DNA from 4 places in the Leptolyngbya sp. PL-A3 genome. Region 1 is predicted to be linked to each of the others. Evidence: predicted binding sites of a transcription regulator. Region 1 holds the regulator's gene; each other region holds the start of a gene.
The links. Region 1 encodes NtcA, which controls nitrogen genes in cyanobacteria. Its sites were predicted from a motif close to TTTGTANNNNNNNNTACAAA; they were not measured.

Region 1 (3,126 bases):
GGATTGGCGATCGCGGGTTTGCATAGAAATCAGTTTCCAAAAAGCATTAGTTCAATTATTCCGCACGCTTTGTAAAGCGGCATGGCCGGTCCCAATTAGGAGGCGCAGAGCCTCCAGGGGGCATGGGTGTTAGGTATGACAATGGGGGGCGATCGCACTTCTAGAAATAGATTCTCGAGCTATTTAGAATCTATCTCCATTCCCCCTGCTCCCCTGCTCCCTTGGCCCCCTGTCTCAACACCTACATCCCCATAATCTCGTAACCCGAATCCACGTAGATAATCTGGCCTGTGATGCCACTTGCTAGAGGGCTACACAGAAATGCTGCAGCATTTCCGACCTCCTCTTGCGTAACTGTGCGGCGTAGAGGGGCAACCTCTTCTACATGACGCATCATATCTAGAATGCCACCGACTGCTGAGGAAGCCAGAGTGCGAATAGGTCCAGCGGAAATGCCGTTCACACGGATATTCTGGGGGCCCATCTCTGAGGCCAGGTAGCGCACATTCATTTCCAGTGCAGCCTTTGCCACCCCCATCATGTTGTAGTTAGGAATGACCTTCACACCGCCCAGGTAAGTCAAGGTCACGACAGAGCCACCCTCTGTCATCAGAGGCTTGGCAGCCCGGCACAGTTGCACCAGGGAGTAGGCACTGACTTCCATCGCCAGATTGAAGTTGCCTCGGGAGACATTGCTAAAGTCGCCAGTCAGGTCTTCTTTGTTGGCAAAGGCCAGGCAGTGAATCAGAATGTCAAGACGACCCCACTTGTCGCGCACGGTGTCGAAGGCGGCAACCACCTGCTCCTCGTTTTGAACGTCACAAGGAACAAAGATAGAGGGGTTCAAAGGCTCAACCAGCTCTCCCACCTTCTTTTCAAAACGGCCCTTCTCGTCGGGCAAATAGGTGATGCCAAGGTTGGCTCCCGCTTTGTGGAGTTGCTGGGCAATGCCCCAGGCGATGGAGCGGTTATTGGCAATGCCAGTTACGAGGGCATTTTTTCCAGTTAAATCCAGCATGGGAATGAGGAGGTATGGAATATAAAGCGCCCTTCAGAATACAAGAAAGAGGGATCGTCGCGATAGGGGGCGGAGAGGAGACTTCGGGAACTCGCTTTTCTGGCTGTCACATCAAGCCAGTAGTAAAGGGAAAGGTTGAGTGCTTTACGCCCAACCTTTCCCTTTACTACTGGCTGCGTACTTCACCCAATTCAGAGCCCTAATTTTGCCGCTAGAAAGCAGCAGCAAAATTTGATTTTTGGGTTGGGAGAGACATGAAATAACAAAGTGCTATGGAGAGATAGCTCATTGTTATTTAATCCGTTCAAAATTTAGTTTTAATAAAAGAATACACTCTGACGAGATATTATTCACTATTAAGTGAATCTCATGGTTCAGGTCTATGGCCTCTGTCTTCTGGCAAATAATGCGATCGCAGCCAATCTACGGCAATATTTTTGGGCACCAGGGGTGTAACTTGAGGTAGTTCGCTCTGTAACGTAATTTTCGATACAAAAACTAGCTCTAAAGTTAGTTTAAGTGTTCTAAAGTCATGATTCGGTCAACTTTTGCTGACTTGAAGCAGGATTTGATTAGCCCCCTCACTACGGTTTAGGCAGGACGAGAGGAATGGTTGTGGCACAAGATAAGCCTCTGGCGGATGTCTTTCGTCAATTAAGTGGTGGTGTTTTCCCGCCGATGGTGGAGACCTTCGACCGTGGCAAAACCATCTTCTTCCCCGGAGACCCGGCAGAGCGTGTGTACTTTTTGTTGAAGGGTGCAGTCAAATTGTCTCGGGTGTATGAAGCCGGGGAAGAGATCACCGTGGCGCTGCTACGGGAAAATAGTGTGTTTGGTGTGTTGTCACTGATTACTGGGCAGCGGGCCGATCGCTTTTACCATGCTGTCGCCTTTACCCCCGCAGAACTGTTGTCAGTGCCCATCGAACAGGTAGAAAAAGCCTTGAAAGAGCACCCAGAGCTATCTATGTTGATGCTAAAGGGTCTGTCATCTCGGATTTTGCAAACAGAAATGATGATTGAAACCCTGGCCCACCGGGATATGGGATCGCGATTGGTCAGCTTCCTGCTCATTCTCTGCCGGGATTTTGGCGTGCCGACCCCGGAGGGGATCACCATCGACCTGAAGTTGTCGCACCAGGCGATCGCCGAGGCCATCGGGTCTACCCGCGTCACCGTTACCCGCCTACTTGGGGAACTCCGGACGGACAAGATGATTTCAATCCACAAGAAAAAAATTACGGTTTACAACCCGGTGGCGTTGAGCCAGCAGTTTACGTAACCCAATTTTATGGAGGAGGGCTGTGAAACAACCCTCCTCCATAAAATTTTGTTTTTCGTTGAGGAAAGATGCACTGCACCCTTCCCTGACAGAGTCTCGTTTCACATCCCGTAATTACACGCAAAACACTCAGCAGAATGCAGTAGGCTGTAGCTGTATTAGACAGAGCCGGGAATGACCACGGGGCTTGTATTAATTGCAGCAATTTTGATTTTAGGGGCGGTAATTGCCACGGTGGGCGATCGCCTTGGGATGCGTGTAGGTAAAGCGCGTCTCAGTTTGTTCAACCTGCGGCCTCGGCAGACGGCCACCCTGATTACTATCCTGACGGGTATCGTGATTTCGGCGGTGACCTTTGGTATCTTGTTTGCGATCAGTGATCAGCTACGGACAGGGGTTTTTGAGCTGGAGCAGATTCAGGATGACCTGGCGACAGCTCGGGAACAGTTGGATCAGGCCCGTACGGAGCAGGAGGAGGTTCAGTCTGAGCGAGATTTGGCATTGAGACAACAGCAACAGGCGCGGCGGCGGCTTCAGGAGACAAATCGAGAGTTACAGCAGGCGATCGCCCAGAGCCAGGCTCGAGAGCAGCGGCTCAAGGAGACGAGCCAACGTCTAAGTTCCACCGAAGCTCAGCTGCAACAGGTAGATGCCAGCTTCCAGGAGGCCCGCGGGCTGCTCCAGAGCGTCACGCAACAGGCCCGTCAGTTACGCAGCGAGATCAACCAGTTGCAGCGCGATCGCAACCAGCAAATTGCCCAACGCGAACAGGAGATCGCCGAACGCGAACAGGAGATTGCCGAACGCGACCGTCAGATTGCCGAACG
Region 2 (3,126 bases), on a different contig from region 1:
GGTTTCCTGGCACGATTCATTAAACCGATACACCGGACGAATGTCATCCAGCTTACGGCTCAGGTCGTAACCAAAAATTGTTTCAACATGAACCTTGATGTCTGCTTTAGACGCCCCCTGGCGTGCTAGGAAAATGGCAGTTGCAGTTGCTTGTGCCCCTTTAATTCCTTCAGGATGGTTGTGGGTAACGGCAGCACTTCGCTCTGCCTCGTGTAGCACCGCCTCCAGGGTATCTAGAGCAAACCCGATGGGGCTGACCCGCATCGCTGAGCCATTTCCCCAACTGTTGTAGGGTTCGGGTGTGCTGGAGGCCGCCCATTGAGCAAAGCGAGCACCATAGCTGCCACAGGGGTTGGGATAGCGTTGGTAATACTGCTTGAAGGCAGTGACATAGTCCACGCCTGTGAGCAGCGCATCTGCAACGGCAACCGTCAGGATCGTGTCATCCGTAAAGGTGGAGGTCGCCTGGAGAAGCGAAAAGTCTTTGGAACGGTAATTATTAAATTCATAAACGGAGCCAACAACGTCTCCGGCGATCGCCCCTAACATGCTTGCTGTCCCCGCCAGAAAAGAAGCAGACCCACCAGTATAGAGGGCAATACAATTAAAGTAACCACCACTGGAGCACCGCTTGGCCAGGTAACCAGGGGGGCTCCATAACGAATGGCGATTGCCAAAAGGGCAGAAATTCCTACCACTTTGCCAATCATCCTAATGTCTTCTGTCATAAAAAAAATTGAGCTTCAAACGTTCCAGCATTCTATCGCCATTTGTTCAGGCCGTTTTTTGAAAGAGCCAAATTCAGCAGTTTGAACCAGCAATTCTCATTTTGAAATCAGGCCCGAAAACCGCGCGCCTTTGGCGCGCGGTTTTCGGGTATCAAAGCCAAGAGTTCACGCCCCTAGGGCGTGAACTCTTGGCTTTGATACCCATACTGAGAATTGCTGAGTTTGAATGAAGGGCGTTTTCGAATGTCACGCCATATGCGGCGCTCGAAAACGCCCTTCTTGGCGTGTGCTGCGCACATGCCAAAATGGACACTTCAGCTTGCCCAAACTGAGCCTATATTGGCATTCGAAGAAAATTAGCCTAAAGAAAAACACCCCTCTCGGGGTGTTGAGTTCGCTACATCCACAAAACTATAGGCAGAGACTTTAGGGAAAACTTCAAAATCTCTCAAGAGATTTACTGTACCCAGGCCCCGCGATATTTCATCCGGGGTTTGGCTGTTTCACTGGGGGCATTGTTAAGCCGGTGAGCTTTCAACGCCGCTCCCCGATATTGGCCAATAACATCACCTTCAGAAAATTCCACTCCTGTGTCTGGAGCACTGTAAGCCGCGCCGCGATAGTGAAGTTCCATAGTCACCTCTTAAGAAACGAAAACAAATCCTTGGGAACCAACCTGGATGAAGAGAGGACAACGACTCATTGTAGAAAAGCAGGACCAAAAGGGCTTACTACAGATGACGAGCCAGGCTTTAGGCAAGAAAGAAAAATGCTTTCTGTATTTAATGTTACCGTTTTGCCAATTTTTGTCAAATGAATTTCTGTAAAGTTGGGCTCGGCTGAATCTTAGTGTCGCCATGGGGCCGCAATTGGGCAGAACCGAAAACTAAGAGTTGTGTAAATTCTTTAGAAAATCTCTCTTGCCGGATTGAGAGAACTTGTGAATAATAAGTTCAAATGTACTATTTGTGATGCAAGATAGTTCAGGTTGAGCATATAAGGGGTTTAAGATGCACCCAAGTCCTTGCTTTTCTACAGAACTGGTTGATGGATGTTGTCTAGGACGGCTTCATGTCCCCTTTTCTGAGATTGCCGATTGGCTCAATTTTTTGATCATGCCGCACTATCAGGTCGACATCTTGGCCGTGGAACAAGCTGTCGATCACATTAGTATTTCCTTTCAGGCCAATGAAGGGGTTTATCTTTATCTCGAACGTTTCCTGAATGCCTCATCCGACATGGCACTTGCCTCGTAGTTTTTTGACTCTGGCCTAAAAAGAAAGGTGCGTGGAACCAAAAGCTCCATGCACCTTTCCTTACTGGCTGGGGTTGTAATCGTTCAGCGTCCTACTTCCATGCTGGGAAAGAATTGGGTGGGGCTTTCGGCTACCCAGCCTAGGCTAGAGTTAGAGCGAACCTCAAAATGCAGGTGAGGAGTGGAGGCATCCCCCGTTTGCCCGACCGTACCCAGGCGATCGCCTCTTCTAACCGTTTGTCCCACTGCAACATCAATCGTCGCCAGTTGGGCATAGCGGGTTTGTAGTCCGCCTGCATGATTGAGCACCACTAAATTGCCATAGTTCCCCTGGGTTGAGGCGAAGGCGACGGTGCCATCTTGGGCGGCCAACACTGGGGTTCCTGCAGCCGCCTGTAAATCTACCCCACTGTGGAAGGCCATCTGACTGGTCAAGAAATTAACTTGCCAACCGTAACCTGTGACGACCTCCGCCTCATTGGGCAGCGGGTAGCGGGACAACGTTGGGTTAGATTCAACCACCTGAGCTACAGGTGTCGGAGCCCAGTTGATCCCTGGAATGAAAACAACCCTGGGGGCGTTTTGGGTACAGCCATTCACCTCAAAGAGGACATCCGCTCGTACCCCGTAAGCTGCTGCTACGTCCCGCCAGGTGCTTCCTGCTGGAACTTCTACGCGGATGCCGTTGTAGGGAGGAATCACAATTTCTGTCCCGACCGGGGCGTTGCCGTTGCGCAGAACAGGGTTGAAACCCATCAGTGTTGCGGGAATCAGATCGTACTGCTGAGCCAGAGAGGTCAGAGTTTCTCCGGTGGCAATGCGGTGGCGGCGCAGACGAGAGAGTGCGGCTTCTGGGCAAAGAGCGCCGTTCGGTGAAGAAGCTTGGGCGACTCGTTGGGAGCCGGGTATGGCTATTGCCTCCAGTGGCAGTGCCAGCAGCCCAGTCCCTAAGGTAACCAGACCGAATGCAAGTGAAACAAACCGGGGAAGCAAAGTCATAGATCGTTCAGAGGTGAGTCAGAATAGACGGGGGCCACAATTAAACCAGGTGAGCTATGGGCTAGCGCTCCTGGTTATGAGTTAGATCACTCCAAACTATGGACCGAACCATCAGGAAAAGAAGGATGTTCGTTACCATTAGGA
Region 3 (3,126 bases), on a different contig from region 1:
TTCAGGCAAAGGCTCCAGAACTATTGTCCTGGTCTAATATTTCGGGCATTAAGTTTGGTTTGACATTGCTCATCGCCATCACAGCGGCCGAAACTTTTAACCAGAGTAACTGGCAGCGAGTTTACGCTAGCCGCACCGGCAAAACCGTGCAAAAAGCATTTCTCTATAGCGCCCTCGTCATTGTCCCCATGATCATGGTTGCAGGAGCTCTGGGGCTGTTAGCGATGCACTTTGGCTTCAATGATGATCGCGCCTTCTTTTCCCTCATTCAAGAGCTACGGTTGCCCCTAGCCTTTGTCATGCTGGTACTGGTGCTGGCCCTGGCTCTGGTGATGAGTACTCTGTCATCTCTATTGAATGGCATCACCAGCGTCTTCACTGTGGACCTGGTGCGACTGTTTCCCCAGATGCAACGGGAAGGCATACTACGGGCCTCTCGGGTGCTGACGGTTGCCGTAGGCATTCCCGCCATTCTCATCGCGGCTCGGGGTTATGACGTGCTGTATCTCTTCTTGCTGGCCGATCTCATCTGTGCCGGGGCCTTCGCCCCTGTAATTCTAGGTCTCTACTCCCGCCATCTGACGGGAAGAGTTGCGCTGGCCGGAGCCCTGTTAGGAATCCTCACGGGGGCCCTCTATTTTCCTGCTCCAGACTTTAGTGCCTGGTTACCTATCCCAATGGGAGGTGATTTGCTGGTCAGCTTTGCAGCGGCACTCGTGGTCTCTACTGGGATAGTGGGTGCAGGCATCGCTCTGGCTCGCACCCAAAACAAGCAACCGTTTGACTTTAGCCGCCTTCAGGAGCGGGTACACTCCTACAGCCCTGAGCCCCTGGAGGAAATTTCCCAGGCAACAGGCGACATTCAGTAAAGCCTTTTAGGGCTGGTGGTGCGATCGCCAACCCTGAGAGGCAACAAAAAAGCGTGAGAACTATGGCTCCACGCTTTCTTTCACTGAGAAAAATCTTGAAAAAATAGGGATTGACAGAATCAATCCCTATTTTCGTTATTTAAGCTACGTAACAATGTCGAATCAGGTGGTAACAATAAACCAACCGTAAGCCTTACAGCTTTACTAGATGAGCGTAACACCCACCCATTCCACTCCAGTTCCGCAACGGTATTTTTTCTAATCTTCCGAAATTGCCAAGGAATAACTTGTATTCATCAGTAACTCGAAGAGAATTGAAATACCACAACTACCAAAGGCATCTGAAGTTTACAAAGCTGCTGGGGACTGATGAGTAGAGTCTCCAGCCTGACTACAACAGGGAAAAACACGGCACCGGGAGGCAACGATGCAAGAGAAGACTACTAGCTACCTAAGGCAACAGGCAGCATGTCAGACTCTTCATCCGTGCGCAGGCTGGGAAATAGGAAATGGTTCTCCTCCACATACTGCGCTCCAAACAGACCCTTCTCGGCCCAGAAGTACCGATCCGTGGTATGCTCGTTACGCTTTACAAGCAATAGTGCGGGAGGAGCAATTCCTTCAGCGTGAATGAACTTCCGGGCAGCAGTTACAGGCTTATCTTCGCCACACTCGATGCTAAACTGAGGTACGGATTCTAATATCCGACGGCCTTCCAAACGACGACGGCTCTTACGTTTGCGTCTCCTTGCCAACCTCCTGACCTCCTCTCTGCTACGATAGATGTAACTCTGGTTACAAAATAGATTGACGGTCGCTAGTATACCGTCTTAGGTATGAGATTTCAACTTCTTTTAAGCTTGCATTACAAAACATTACACAAACTCCGTTATCTATCTTTATTATTAATGCTTAATAGTAGGCGGATCGGGTTTAGAGCGAGCCTAGGCTAGAGCTCAATGCGATCGCCTTGATCCCTTACAGATTCTTCATTTTGGTTCAACTTGGTTGTGATGTTTGCGAGCCCAGACTTCGTCACCCTTTGCCAGGCCCAGATTGCGCTACTGACACAAGGGTTAGGGGCAGCGTTGAGTGTCGTCTACCTAACGGAAGAGGTAGCTGGAGATGCGACTGCAAATCTGGTACCAATTGCCGCCCATCCAGACACCATTTTTAGCCGTGATCCGGCCAGTGTCTTTTCCCTGCTTGCTCTAGATGCATCCGATGGCTTACATCCTCATCCCTCTCATAAGGGGGAGGCCATGGTATTTCCTCAAGTGGGGCAGCCTGTATTACCGGGTTCTCCCAATGGGAACGCACCGGAGGTGGAAGCCCAGGAGCAAACGTCTATTTTTGGCATGCCCTTACCCATGGCTCAGCGAATGATGGTGCCGCTCGTTCATGAAGGGGTTGTGTTGGGCTTGTTGGTGACGGCCCGCTCAGATCGTCCGTGGGGCGAAGTGGAACAGGATCAGATCGAACGGGTTGCCCGAACGTTGGCGATCGCCTGTGTCATGGATCGTCGTGCCGCCTGGAACGATCACAGCTTGCATCAGCTACAACAATTGCAAGCTCAGCAGCATGAACTCTTCGACAACCTGCTTCATCAGTTCCGAAACCCTCTGATGGCGTTGCGAACCTTTGGAAAAGTATTGCTGAAACGGCTTGCCCCTAATAACAAGAGTCGTGACCTGGCTGAGGGTATTGTTCGAGAAAGCGAACATTTACAAGACTTGCTCAAGCAATTTGAACAAGTGGTTGATCTGCAGCCCGTAGAACTTTTACCCGGTCAAGAGGAGAGCCATCCTCCAGAAAACTGGCGCAATAACCCAAAGGCCCTGGCCAGTTCTACTGGAGTACCGCTCTTACCGGGCGTCAATGCCCTGACCCCAGCACAACTGCAACCGATCGCCTGTGAGTTAACCGATATTTTGCAGCCCTTACTGAATTCGGCTCGGGCGATCGCCCAGGATCGTCGTCTCCAACTGCTCATCCTCATACCCGAAGGCGTGCCAGCCATTGAAGCCGATCCAGGAGCGTTGCGGGAAGCCTTCAACAACTTGATCGATAACGCTCTAAAATACACCCCATCTGGCGGGAAAGTCGAAGTTTTAGCAGGGTTGAGGCGTCAACGGAATGGAATTAACTTTCAGGGCCTTGCCATCATTGATAACGGTCCAGGAATTCCCCAAGGCGACCAAACCCGATTATTTGAGCGGCACTTTCGAGGTATCCAGGCAACCTCCGATATTCCTGG
Region 4 (3,126 bases), on a different contig from region 1:
GCTGTCCCGTATGGCCTGAGGAATTCCGCGAGCCCTCAACCTGATCCTCAACCCAGGCGCGAGAACTTCCAGTACCGAGCAGGCTGCCTAGGCTCTCTCTCATGTTAGAACCATCTACCGTAGCTCCCAGATAACTTCCTTCCAACCCATGCGTCTGGGTACGAATTTGGGGCTGAGTTTGACCTTGCGTTTGGGCGATCGCGGCCTGTTCCCCTAACCCTACTACCCCGAACCCGAGCCCAACCAAGAACCACAACCACCGCTTTTCCATCATGAATTCCCTACAATGCCTAACCCGGCAGAAATCGAACACAACACCCGCCACATTCTGTTTTCTGGCCAGGGCACTCGTTAATTTACGCCCCTGAAGCCCCTTGCTCAGGGCAGTTTAAGAAGATTCAGGGGAACAGCATCACTGTTGCGATCGTCGCTCTCTGCATTTGAACTGATATTCTTTCAAGAGCTATAAAATGGGTTCCCCAAAAGCCGTTTTATAGCTCTAAAGGCCATAAAAAAATCCCCCGATGACGGATCGGGGGATCAGGAGAATTATGCTTGCTGCATCAGATGATGGCGCACCGCAGCCGCACAGTGGCACCTCTGAATCATTAGGCTTGTCGAGAGTAGTACTCAACAACCAACAGTTCGTCAATATTGAGGGCAACCCATTCTCGCTCAATGGTGCTGGTCACCCTGGCGGTTAGCTTAGCTTTATCAAACTCTAAATGAGTTGGAACGTTGGCCAGACCGGGGTATTGCAGGTTTTCTTCTACCAGCTTACGAGACCGTTCCGTGGAGCTCACACCGATTTCTTCACCTGCCCTGATTTGGTAGCTGGGCACGTTAACCCGCTTACCATTGACGGTGATGTGGCCGTGGCTCACCAACTGCCGAGCCGCAGGAATGGTAGGAGCCATACCCAAGCGGAAAATGGTGTTGTCCAAACGCATTTCAAGCAGTTGCAACAGAATCTGACCAGTAGAACCGGGAGTTCTGCGAGCTTTGCGGACATAGCGCAGCATTTGACGCTCGCTGACGCCGTAGTTAAATCTCAGTTTTTGCTTTTCTTTCAGTCGTCGAGCATATTCAGACTCTTTACGACGAGCTGCCCCATGTTGACCGGGGGGGTTGGTTCGCTTGCCAGACTGCCGCCGATCTTTGCGGGTCAGACCGGGAAGAGTGTCCGTTCCGGTACACAAGCGACGAACGATGCGGAGGCGAGGGCCTCGATAACGCGCCATCTAACGTTTTCTCCTAGAAGTGTCCACAAACAATTCATGATAGCAGGGTTTGCCAGAAGAAAGAGGAACACTCAGAAGAATTCAGCAATTCTATTGTGAGCTCTAAAGCTCAAAAACCACTCGCCTGAGACAAGCGGTTTTTGACTTGATTTCAAGAGGAGAATTGCTGAGCCGAATCAGTTATTTAGGCACAGCGGGTTAGTATTAAACCAGACGGACCACTCAATCCACCCCAAGGGACTATTCCAAGACAACCGGAACTGTTTAACTAACCTTGAGGTCCAGAGCATAAAGGGGATAGGAACAATATTAACTTTTTCTAATACCCAAAATAGCTTTACATACAGAAAACGAATAGTTGAGCATTTCATGATAAAAGCAGACGCGGAATCCTGGGGTTCTAGGCTAAGATACGAAGCTGGAAATCAAGACTGACAACTGAGTTACAAGGCTGCCTCTGGAGTTGGGTGCAATTCCTTGAAGGTAGAATAAGTCAGCGATCCCACGTTCATAAGGAATTTGAAAATTTAATGATGGTTAAGGAAGCTGTTGTGAATTCATCAGTTGCGCATCCTATGTCTAAACTCCAGAGACAGGTGCGCTCCCTGGTCGAGTCAAAGATGCTGAAGCCCAACGATCGCCTCTGGAAAATTGCGCTCCTCTACGGCGATGAGTGGGCTTACTGGAAGCACGAGCTGGAAGAGTTTGAATTTACCATGCGAGATCCCATCAGCGATTTGCTGGCTGTGGAAACCTGGGAAGAAGAGTAATTTTGGTGAAAGGGTCAGTGTTCGACGCCATGCTTGAACACTGACCCACGTTATATAGGCTGCCGTTGCAGTATTTTCAGAATGTTCATACCTGTCTAAGAGATAGGGGTTGGTCTTTCAAAACCTACTCTCTATTGCCGATGCCTTAGACCATTTAAAAAACTCTCGATAATGCCTAATACTGAACGGCGGAAATCAACTCATGTTTATAGATGAGGGGTGCTTTGCTCCATCTCCAAACATAGGTTAATCTCTGCCGTTTAGTACTACGTTGATTGAGTTTTGTAGAAGAGATAATTCTTTCATAAGACTCAATCGAACTAAATTCTGAACTACCCCCGGGGTAGTTTGGCTAGATTTGGACGTACTCTGGCTCGCACAACAACAGCAGTAATGTTGTCATGGCCATTATGAGCATTTGCCAAATCGATCAAAGCATTCACGCCTTGCTCCAGATTGACCTGGGTACTGAGCAACGGCTCTATATGGCTATCACAGTATTTTTCGAGTAGATCGTTATCGGTCAGCCCGTCTGAGCACAGCAGGAGCAGCAAATCCTCATTCAGCTCAAGGAATTGCACATCAGGATTTACGAATTGCTCATCCCGAGGGCCAAGCGCCTGAGTGAGTTGGTAGGCATCAGGACGGGCATAGGCGATCGCCGCTTCTACCCCCCGCTGAATTTCCCGCTGGCCAACTTCATGATCTACTGTCACCTGCTCTAGTCCCGAGCGGCGGCTAAAACGGTAGAGACGGCTATCCCCAACGTGGGCGATCGCCACTTGCGTCCCATGAACCAGCACCAACACTAGCGTGGTGCCCATGCGCCCACTACCTGAGCTGTCATTTTTCTGGTTCATCTCGTAGAGGGCACTGTTAGCAACGCGGATCCCCTCACGAATAACAGCTTCAGAAGGCATTTCATCAGCCCAGTTCTGAGCGAAATAATCACGTAGGGTTTGGGCAGCCATTTCGCTAGCGACCTCCCCACTAGCATGCCCCCCCATACCGTCACAGAGGATGTAGAGCCCTTTTACCTGAAGCTTACGCTCGGTGATACTTTCGCTCTTAATGGCTTCGGTTTGAATGCAGAAAAAGTCTTCGTTGTGGTCTCG

Region 2: NDI52_RS18540 (DUF4278 domain-containing protein) is a predicted target of NtcA. The motif match lies at 1,504-1,523, and genes of this name have one in related genera.
Region 3: NDI52_RS18825 (DUF3155 domain-containing protein) is a predicted target of NtcA. The motif match lies at 1,652-1,671, and genes of this name have one in related genera.
Region 4: NDI52_RS08665 (DUF4327 family protein) is a predicted target of NtcA. The motif match lies at 1,639-1,658, and genes of this name have one in related genera.

Annotation. Positions count from the first base shown of each region.
Region 1 covers NZ_JAMPLB010000012.1:91,506-94,631, reverse strand. The annotation lists gene hisB (imidazoleglycerol-phosphate dehydratase HisB) at 1-24, opposite strand, end outside; gene fabI (enoyl-ACP reductase FabI) at 242-1,018, opposite strand; gene ntcA (global nitrogen regulator NtcA) at 1,628-2,299, shown strand; gene NDI52_RS11865 (DUF3084 domain-containing protein) at 2,474-3,126, shown strand, end outside.
Region 2 covers NZ_JAMPLB010000024.1:79,694-82,819, reverse strand. The annotation lists gene NDI52_RS18545 (ADP-ribosylglycohydrolase family protein) at 1-549, opposite strand, end outside; gene NDI52_RS18540 (DUF4278 domain-containing protein) at 1,186-1,362, opposite strand; gene NDI52_RS18535 (hypothetical protein) at 1,739-1,984, shown strand; gene NDI52_RS18530 (M23 family metallopeptidase) at 2,068-2,982, opposite strand.
Region 3 covers NZ_JAMPLB010000025.1:49,757-52,882, reverse strand. The annotation lists gene NDI52_RS18830 (Na+/proline symporter) at 1-869, shown strand, start outside; gene NDI52_RS18825 (DUF3155 domain-containing protein) at 1,313-1,624, opposite strand; gene NDI52_RS18820 (HAMP domain-containing sensor histidine kinase) at 1,883-3,126, shown strand, end outside.
Region 4 covers NZ_JAMPLB010000008.1:70,052-73,177, forward strand. The annotation lists gene NDI52_RS08655 (outer membrane beta-barrel protein) at 1-274, opposite strand, end outside; gene rpsD (30S ribosomal protein S4) at 609-1,241, opposite strand; gene NDI52_RS08665 (DUF4327 family protein) at 1,793-2,011, shown strand; gene NDI52_RS08670 (serine/threonine phosphatase) at 2,344-3,126, opposite strand, start outside.